One region of the Acetivibrio sp. genome, then DNA from elsewhere that is predicted to be linked to it. Evidence: riboswitches for the same ligand, from Rfam matches in the RefSeq annotation. Region 1 holds a riboswitch; the other holds the start of a gene.
The links. Region 1 has a riboswitch for fluoride ahead of PLH43_RS03920 (cation:proton antiporter). Riboswitches for the same ligand answer to the same signal wherever they lie in the genome.
Positions count from the first base shown of each region.

Region 2: linked by a shared signal. The riboswitch ahead of PLH43_RS10145 (cation:proton antiporter) and the one ahead of PLH43_RS03920 (cation:proton antiporter) in region 1 are both predicted to bind fluoride.

Region 1 is NZ_DAORXT010000016.1:19,756-24,598, reverse strand. It holds gene PLH43_RS03945 (XTP/dITP diphosphatase) at 1-366, shown strand, start outside; gene PLH43_RS03940 (serpin family protein) at 802-2,577, shown strand; tRNA gene PLH43_RS03935 (tRNA-Gly) at 2,757-2,830, shown strand; tRNA gene PLH43_RS03930 (tRNA-Arg) at 2,846-2,922, shown strand; gene PLH43_RS03925 (hypothetical protein) at 3,096-3,401, shown strand; fluoride riboswitch at 3,456-3,514, shown strand; gene PLH43_RS03920 (cation:proton antiporter) at 3,568-4,752, shown strand.
Region 2 is NZ_DAORXT010000074.1:6,418-11,260, forward strand. It holds gene PLH43_RS10140 (carboxypeptidase-like regulatory domain-containing protein) at 1-1,720, shown strand, start outside; fluoride riboswitch at 1,862-1,920, shown strand; gene PLH43_RS10145 (cation:proton antiporter) at 1,975-3,147, shown strand; gene PLH43_RS10150 (SMI1/KNR4 family protein) at 3,269-3,850, shown strand; partial or broken gene PLH43_RS10155 (DUF4180 domain-containing protein) at 3,874-4,225, shown strand; gene PLH43_RS10160 (class I SAM-dependent methyltransferase) at 4,310-4,843, shown strand, end outside.

The sequences.
Region 1 (4,843 bases):
AACGGTGCCCCCGGCATTTATTCTTCGAGATTTGCGGGGGAAGGGGCAAGCGACACGGACAGGAACAACAAGCTTCTTTCCCTTTTAAAGGATGTGCCTTTTGAGAAAAGAAAGGCAAGGTTCGTATGCGTTATTGCTGTGATGCTTTCTAATGAGGAGTATTTTACAGTAAGGGGAACCGTTGAAGGTTACATAGGTTTTGAACCTAAAGGTGACAATGGCTTTGGTTATGATCCTTTGTTTTTTATTCCGGAATATAATATGACGGCGGCACAAATGGAGCCTTCCAAAAAGCATGAAATAAGCCACCGGGGAACAGCAATGAAAATGATGCTTGAAGAGCTTAAAAAAAGATTGCACTTATAGAGGAAAAGCTTTTCATTTTATAAATCTTGCGCTTCGTTGAAACACTGCTGGGCAAGAAAATTTTCCATAAATCGAAAATCTTCTTTTAACTTGGGTATTATTACGATTGAAGGCTATTGCAAGGGATGCAGTAGCCTTTTGTTTGTAAATTCTTTATATTTACGTAAAATATATATATTAGAATCGTACCTTACGTATTATGCAATTTATTGATATAATTTGAATACAAAAATAAACGTTTTAATATTTTAAATGAGTCGTAGTTCTTTTTAACATAATTTATTCCAGCATAACATATTCTTTTTCCTTTCCGTTATTTTCACTGTTGCCTTTCACTGTTGCCATTGAAGTAAACAATGATGATATGTTTTTCGACAATTAAGGGTTATTTTATATAAGCCTTAAAAATATATTATTATTTAAGGGGGAATTGTTATGCAAAAGAAAATCGCCTGCTTATTTATTTTAGTGCTGTTGTCTTCTTTTTTGTTTGCAAGCAACGTATTTGCCGAGAATTGGTATACTTATTATGAGTTGTACCCGGATCCGGTTGTGACGGATACCAGTGCTGTTGTTAAATTTGAGCTTACAAAAGTAATTATAGACGACTCTATTATGCTGCCGGGATATATTTATGAGTTTAGGTATTGGAAGGTTGATGAGCCTTCAAACGTCAAGCGTGTATTGGCAGGTGCAGGTTCAGGTAGGCATTTTGATGGAGTACAAACAATAGAGCTCACTGATTTGGAGCCGAACACAGAGTATGAATTTAAGTTTTGGGGGCAATTTGCTACTTGGAATAAAGAAGGTACTCCTGAAACTATCACATTTAGGACCCTTCCTAAAAAAGGTGACCTGAACGGAGACGGAAAAATAACCAGCACAGACCTTTACATGCTGAAACGCTATCTGCTTCATATGATAGATACATTTGGTGTAGATGACGAGTTTTGTGCAGATTTGAATGGCGATGGGAAAATAAACAGCTCAGACTATAGCTTGTTAAAAAGATACATTCTTCATGTGATAGACAAATTTCCGGTAGAAAATGATGAGCCAAATGAAGGTATAAGTGATGGCTTTATTGAAGGAAACAGCAAATTTGCATTTGATATTTTCAAACAGATAAGTAAAAACGAGCAGGGCGAAAATGTGTTTATTTCACCTTTCGGAATTTCAACAGCGTTGTCCATGGTTTATCAGGGGGCAGAATTCGATACCAAGGAAGAGATGGCCAAAGTTTTAGGCTATGAAGGCCTTGACATTAAAGAGGTTAATAAAAGTTATAAGTACTTGTTAAAATATTTCGCTCAACTTGATGAGAAAGTCAAGCTTAAAAACAGCAATTCGATTTGGAACAATTCATTAAAGGGCGATGCTATAAAAGAAGATTTTATATCTGCAAATAGAGATGTATTTAATGCATTGGTTGAGATAAGAGACTTTTCGGATGAAAGTGTTGTAGATGAAATAAACAATTGGATTTCTGAAGCTACTGAGGGAAAAATAGACAATATGCTTAGCAAAATTAGTCCCGACGATTTGTCGTATATTATATCTGCATTGTATTTTAATGGAGTATGGAAAGAAGAGTTTGATATTGAAAAAACATATTCATCCTCCTTTGAAGCTGAAGACGGAAGTGTTGACGATGTCATGATGATGAGAAAAGACAATTGCAAGATTGAATTCGGTGCAGGTGACGGATACAGAGCGGTTAGACTGCCCTACGGTAATGGTGAGATGGCCATGTACTGCATTCTTCCCGATCAAGATATATCAATAAATGATTTTATTCAGAATCTGGATGTATCTATGTGGAATCAAATTAAAAGCAGTATAACTGAAAGAAATAACGGAGTACTTTGCTTACCTCGTTTTAAAATTGAATATGCCAAGAATGGAAACGGCAGCATAATGGAAAGCTTGAAGGCTTTAGGAATGGAAAAGGTATTCGAAAATGGTGCCGCCGATTTATCCGGTATGACTGAAAACGGTGCTTATATTGCTGATGTTTTGCACAAGGCTGTGGTGGAAGTAAATGAAAAGGGAACAGAAGCTGCGTCGGTAGTGATAGTACCTATAGCACCGGGTATTGGGCTAAAACCGGAGTTTGTGGCAAACAGACCGTTTGTATTTATAATTGCAGATGAAAAATATGACACAATACTCTTTATGGGTAAAGTATCTAACGGTGAGTTTGCAAATTAATAGATGACGAAAAATCTCCACTTTGCATTTGCTGCAAGTGGGGATTTTTCTTTGCTTTTCAAGGGATTAAGACGGAAAAATTTTTTTAAAATTTTTATAAAAATAGTGTTGACAAATAAAAAAGTTGTTTGTATAATAAACTAGTCGGTTGAAGGTTTCCCGATTATGTTATATAAGTTGCGGGTGTAGTTCAATGGTAGAACATCAGCCTTCCAAGCTGATTGCGAGGGTTCGATTCCCTTCACCCGCTCCAATAAGCTTTTTATATCTGCCCGTAGCTCAGCTGGATAGAGCAACGGACTTCTAATCCGTCGGTCGGACGTTCGAATCGTCTCGGGCAGGCCAAAAACCCTAGAGCTGAAAGGTTCTAGGGTTTTATTTTTAATTGCAATAGCAGCTGTTTTAATTATCCTTTATCCGACTCACAACAAAAAACGGAAGTATTTAAAAATTATGTTATTAACTATAGGCAGAATTATAACGGTAAAAAAGTATGTACTTTGCACAATGGAAGTTATTTGAATGTATATATTGAAGGCGGCAAAATAACCGGCATAATTAAAAATTGGATAGAGGCCGATAGCGAATCTGGAGAAGATTTAAGTAACCAAAATTTAATTAGCAGTGAAAAAGCTGTTGAAAAGAGCAATGCAGAATTGAAGAAAAGCGGATGGGTTGAAATACCGGAAATAAAATCCAAAGAAATAGTGTACATAAATAAAAAGGGAGAACTATTGCCTGTATGGGAAATAAAATACGACGGTATAACTATGCAAGTTGATTGTATAGATGAGTCTTTTTTAGAGAATTCTATTTTAAGATAAAAATTATTGACATATGAAATATTTTAGTATACCATTCATTATGGAATATAAAATTGAATAAAAGGTGATGGAGTTCACCTGAAATGCGTAATGCTGATGACTCCTACAGAAATAATAATACTGTTTCTGTAGGAGTTTTTTGTTACTGGGAAGGGAGTAGTGCTTTATGGCTGCAAGTTTAGCAATTATTTTATTATTGGGATTGGCTGCAAAGCGAATATTTGAAAAATTATGGTTACCGGGTTTATTGGGAATGTTATTATTAGGCATCCTTATAGGACCCCATGTTCTTAATCTGATTCAGACGGATATGCTTCAAATATCTTCTGATTTAAGAGGTATTGCATTAATAATTATTTTATTAAGAGCAGGTCTTGGGCTTAACAAGGATGAAATAAAAAGTATCGGAATTCCTGCATTAAAGATGAGTTTTATTCCCGGATTATTTGAAGGTTTACTTATTGCACTGGCTTCTGTATATTTTCTTGATTTTACATTTGCCCAAGGAGGAATGTTAGGGTTTATTATTGCTGCCGTTTCTCCTGCTGTTGTTGTTCCTTTTATGCTTAAGCTAATGGAAAATAAAATTGGTGCAAAAAAAGGAGTGCCAACTTTGATATTAGCGGGTGCATCTATTGATGATATCTTTGCCATTACGGTTTTTAGTGCTTTTTTGGGCTTATATAACGGTTCTAAAATAAATATTGGCATTCAATTATTAAATATTCCAATCTCCATTTTATTGGGAGTTTTGGCTGGAATGATTGTAGGACTTTCACTGATAAAAATTTTTAAAAGATATAATATTCCGGATACAAAAAAGGTATTAATAATACTTGGATTTTCGATATTACTCAATCAGTTGGAGAGCATATTGAAAACTAAATTACAGATAGCATCCCTGCTTGGAGTTATGACTATAGGCTTTATATTGACTGAATATCTTCCTGATGAGGGTAAGAGGCTTTCTGAGAAATTTAATAAGGTATGGGTATTTGCAGAAATATTACTATTTGTATTAGTAGGGACAGAGGTAAATGTAAATGTAGCATTAAAAGCAGGTGGAGTAGGAATTATATTGATATTAATAGGTTTAATTGGAAGAAGGGTAGGTGTTGTTATTTCTTTAATAGGTACAGATTTTAATTGGAAAGAAAGGCTGTTTTGCATTATTGCTTATATCCCAAAGGCGACAGTGCAGGCCGCAATGGGGGCGGTGCCGTTGTCATTGGGAGTGGAATCGGGAGACATAATCCTGGCGATTGCGGTATTATCTATATTAATCACTGCACCATTAGGAGCAGTTGGAATTCATTATTCAACAGAAAAGTTACTAATAGAGAAGCAATAGTGTGAGTCCATAGCGAATCCATTTTAAAAAGCAATATAAAAAATTACGAAAATATGGTACAATATTAACATAATATAAGAAGGAGGATAAT
Region 2 (4,843 bases), on a different contig from region 1:
CAAATACATTGTTACTAACAATGATACTATTCCCCATTATGTGGGGATAAGAATCATGCTGGATACGATGCTTGGAAGCAATGACTATGCACCTTTCAGGGTTCCAGGCATAGGGGATATAGAGACAACCACTACATTTTTAGGTGATGAAATTCCGGATTATTGGCAGGCAATGGACAGCCTTGTCAAACCGACGGTAGTTTCCCAGGGGACTAATATAAAATACCAGCAAAACCCGCCAGACAAATTTGTACTCGGAAATTGGCTTACTTTAGCTGAAAACATGTGGAATTCAAATTATACCGGTTATAACGGAGACAGTGCAATTGCGACTTATTGGGAGCCTAAACAACTGGCACCGGGTGAGTCAACAGAATACATAACATATTATGGTATCAGTAAAATTACCATTGCAGGAGATAAACCGCTTGTTGTTATTGTAAGCGGCAATACCAGCCTTAGTGCGACCGAAACAGGTTATGTTCCGAATCCTTTTACCATTACGTCATATATAACTAATAACACGAATGATACTATAAAAAATGTGATGGCTAAAATTATTCTGCCGGACGGAATAGTACCTTATACTGGAACCGATACTGATATAGTTATCGGAGATATGACAGCCAGGAGTCATAAACAAGTTTCATGGCAACTGTTTGCAGGGCAAATACCGGAGCAAAAAACTTTGGAGTATAAAGTTGTAGTCTGGGGAGATGATACGGAGCCCACTGAGGTGACCAGGCAAATAACAATTCCCGCTTCAATAAGTGATATATTTGATGATGGGACCGATAAGGAAAAATACAGGATTTTACGAGAGATTGGTAATGATTTTGAACAGGATATTACATCGAGAATTCATCGCAAACCGGAAATCAAAAATGTGAGAATAACGCCGGGGGACCAGGAAGGAGTATATGAACTGTATGTGGATGAATATTTCGTGGATACTTCAAAGGGAGCTTCTCCTTTCTTCTACTGGGCATCAACAAAGGGATATTTTGAAGATAAAAAAATTGATAACTATAGGAAAGTAATCTTTCACTGTGATGAAGGGACTTCCGGACAAAAGGTTAGTATTTTGCTGAAAATGGGTGACGGACTGGGAAATGTTGTATACAAGAAATTATATGTAGATGGTATCGGCACAACTTCTTCTGCCGGAACCCTTGAGGCAAAATTTACAAATCTGGTTGCATCGGTAAAATCATGGGATACCATGAGAATCAGGTATAATATTTCCTATACTGATTCGGAAGGCCGGCCCGTACCTGGAACCAAAGTAAGTCTGTATTATTCGTTGGATAATCAGGCTGAATGGAAACCCATTGCAAGGGATTTGGTAGGGGTCAACGGATACAACTGGATAGTTCCGGATTTATCGTCTTCAAATGCGAGAATCAAGCTTGTTGCAACGAATGATGGTGTAATAAAGGAAGTAATATCCCAGCCCTTTACCATTATGCCGGATATATACATAAAGGGAAAGGTTGTGGATCATAACGGAAATCCGATAGTGAACGCAAAAGTAATTATTGGGGACCGGTATACTTATACAGATGTAAACGGTTGTTATATAATTAACCGTTTATCGCCGGGAGTGTATTCCCTTAGGGTGGAAAAAGAAGGAGTAGAGTTTGAAAAGACTCAATACGATAATATTGTTCTTAGTTATCTGAACCGGAATACCACAAAGAACTTTTATGGGAAGCGGTAAGAAAAATAAAGTTTATTCATGAATATAACCTCAAAACCTACTGTGTTGTTAAGTTTTGCAATATTATGATTACACTTATTTTAGAGGTAATGTATATTGACTAATATAATAATTTAGTATAATATTATTAATCATAAAAATTGAATATATGGTGATGGAGTTCACCTGAATTGCTTAATGCTGATGACTCCTACAGGAATAAACAATATTGTACCTGTAGGAGTTTTTTGATATTTGTAGGGAGGTTGGCTTTAATGGCTGCAAGTTTAGCAATGATTTTATTGTTGGGGTTACCGGCAAAAAAGATGTTTGAGAAATTGAAATTGCCGGGTTTGCTTGGAATGCTTATATTAGGTGTCTTAATAGGACCGTATGGTCTTAATCTGCTGCAAAGGAATATGCTTCAAATATCGTCGGACTTAAGAAGTATTGCATTAATAATTATTTTATTAAGAGCAGGACTTGGACTTAATAAAGATGTTTTAAAGAATGTTGGTGTTCCTGCATTAAAGATGAGCTGTATACCCGGATTAATCGAGGGTTTATTTATTGCATTGGCATCTGTATATTTTCTTGACTTTTCATTTTCCCAGGGAGGAATGTTAGGCTTTATTATTGCTGCTGTTTCTCCTGCTGTTGTTGTGCCTTTTATGCTTAAGTTAATGGAAAGCAACATTGGCACGAAAAATGGGATACCGACTTTGATATTGGCTGGTGTATCTATTGATGATGTCTTTGCCATTACTGTGTTTAGTGCTTTTTGGGGTTTATACAGCGGCACTGATATGAATATAGGTATACAATTAATAAATATACCCATCTCGATTTTATTAGGTATTATGGCAGGAATAATTTTAGGGTTTGTTTTGATAAATATTTTTAAAAGATTTAACATTCGTGATACAAAAAAGGTATTGTTATTGCTTGGATTTTCTATATTACTCAATCAGTTGGAAGTTGTAATGAAGACGAAGATTCAAATAGCATCCCTCTTGGGAGTGATGACTGTAGGTTTTATATTGACGGAAAAACTTCCGGATGTAGGTAGGAAGCTATCCGATAAGCTCAATAAAATATGGGTATTTGCAGAAATATTATTGTTTGTATTGGTAGGAGCGGAAGTAAACGTAGGTGTGGCAATAAAAGCAGGTAAAATAGGGATACTATTGATTGTAATAGGTTTAATGGGAAGAAGCATAGGCGTAATAATATCTTTACTAGGTACAAATTACTCTTTTAAAGAAAAATTATTCTGCGTCATTGCTTATATTCCGAAAGCAACAGTACAGGCTGCAATGGGTGCTGTACCTCTGTCGATGGGGGTGGAATCGGGAGATGTAATACTGGCAATTGCAGTGTTATCCGTATTGATTACTGCACCGTTAGGGGCAATTGGGATTCACTATTCAGCGAAAAGTTGCTTTTAGAAAATAACTAGTATAAGCTAATAGAAGATGACAATGCTTTGAAATCGGTTGCAACACAAAGTTTCAGTTGCTGTAACTGCAGCAAAAGAAAGTTTTGATTTGGTTTTGGAAGGATTTCTGTATGAAAGTCAAAGACTTTATTAATGAGATTAACAGCATATATCCCGATATAGATAAGAATGAAGTGGCATCGGATGTCTTAATAAGCGAAAAAGAAAAGAGTTTAGGATATAAACTGCCGAAATCTTTTAAAACTTTTTTGAAGGAATTTTCAAATGGCATAATGTTATTGGATGCAGAGCCTATAGGAGGAGTCGGAGAAGACGATGATTCTCCTTGCGGGTCGATTTTTTTAGCTTCTTCTCAAATAAAGAAAAGTATTATCAACATAATTCCGACAAAAGAAACAATAACTCCTGATAAGCTAATTGCATTTTCACTGTATGATGCCATGGATTCGGCAAACAATTTCTGGGTATTTATCTGCGATAAGGAATATACTGATAATGAATATAGGGTTGGGTTGATCAGTCAATATACAGAAGATATTGTTGTAGTGTTAGATAGTTTTGAAGAATGGCTTACAGTGTTTTGGAATGCAAATAAGGATTCTGATGATGCAGTATCGGTATTTCATTCAATGTATAAAACCTGGGAAGAAAGAGAAGATTTATTAAGACCGGATTGGAGAAATCAGGATTAGGTTTTTGGTATGGATATGGATTTATGAATATAAATGTTGTGGAAGAGAACAATGTTAAAATCGCTGTTGTAAAAAGTAGCGATGTATTGATAACTGATGTGCAATCGGCACTGAATTTTATAGCGACTGTAGGGTTTGAAACAGGTTGTACGCGTATAATTTTGAATAAGTCGGCAATTTGCAATAATTTTTTGACTTGAGCACGAGACTTGCAGGAGAAATATTGCAAAAGTTTATTAATTATAATACTAAATAGCCATTGTAGGGGACTTTTCCGTTTATACAAGTAAGAGTTTAAAGGATTTTATTTACGAGTGTAATAAAGGAAAAGATATATTTTTCTTGCCTGATGAAAAACAGGCAATAGAAGACTAAGTAGGGTTTAGTTCTGTTGATGTACGTCATTAATAAAATGCAATAATCGATAAGCGTTTTTAATTACGTATTAGGGAGGCCTGCATGAATAGCGATAGGAGCATTGATGCCTATAAAAGATTTTATGAAGATATCAATTTCGACAGAGCAGGGTTGTTTGAAATATTAAAAAAGGAATATGGCTGCAATACGGTTTTATATCCGGGTTGTTCTATACATATAACACCTTCTTTTTATTTCCAGCATGTAGTATATCTGGACATTAGCAAAACAGCCAAGGATTTCTTTGATGATATTCATAACATTTTAAACTATATAAACAACATTAAAAAATATAAGCAGACTGCTTATGTTCAGTTTATTCATGCAGATTATACAAAACCGCTCCTGTTAAGAGAAGAGAATTATGATTTACTGGTTGCACTATATGCCGGAGAGATTATTAAGTCGTGTAAGAAATATGTCAAGCCCGGTGGCATTATACTAACCAATAATCACCAAAAGGATGCAGAAGAGTCATTAAAGGATCCATCAATTACTTTGGATGGATTGATTTATAAAAAAGGAAAGAAATATTTGATAGAGAAAAATAACGTTGGTGATTTTAAAGATATATTT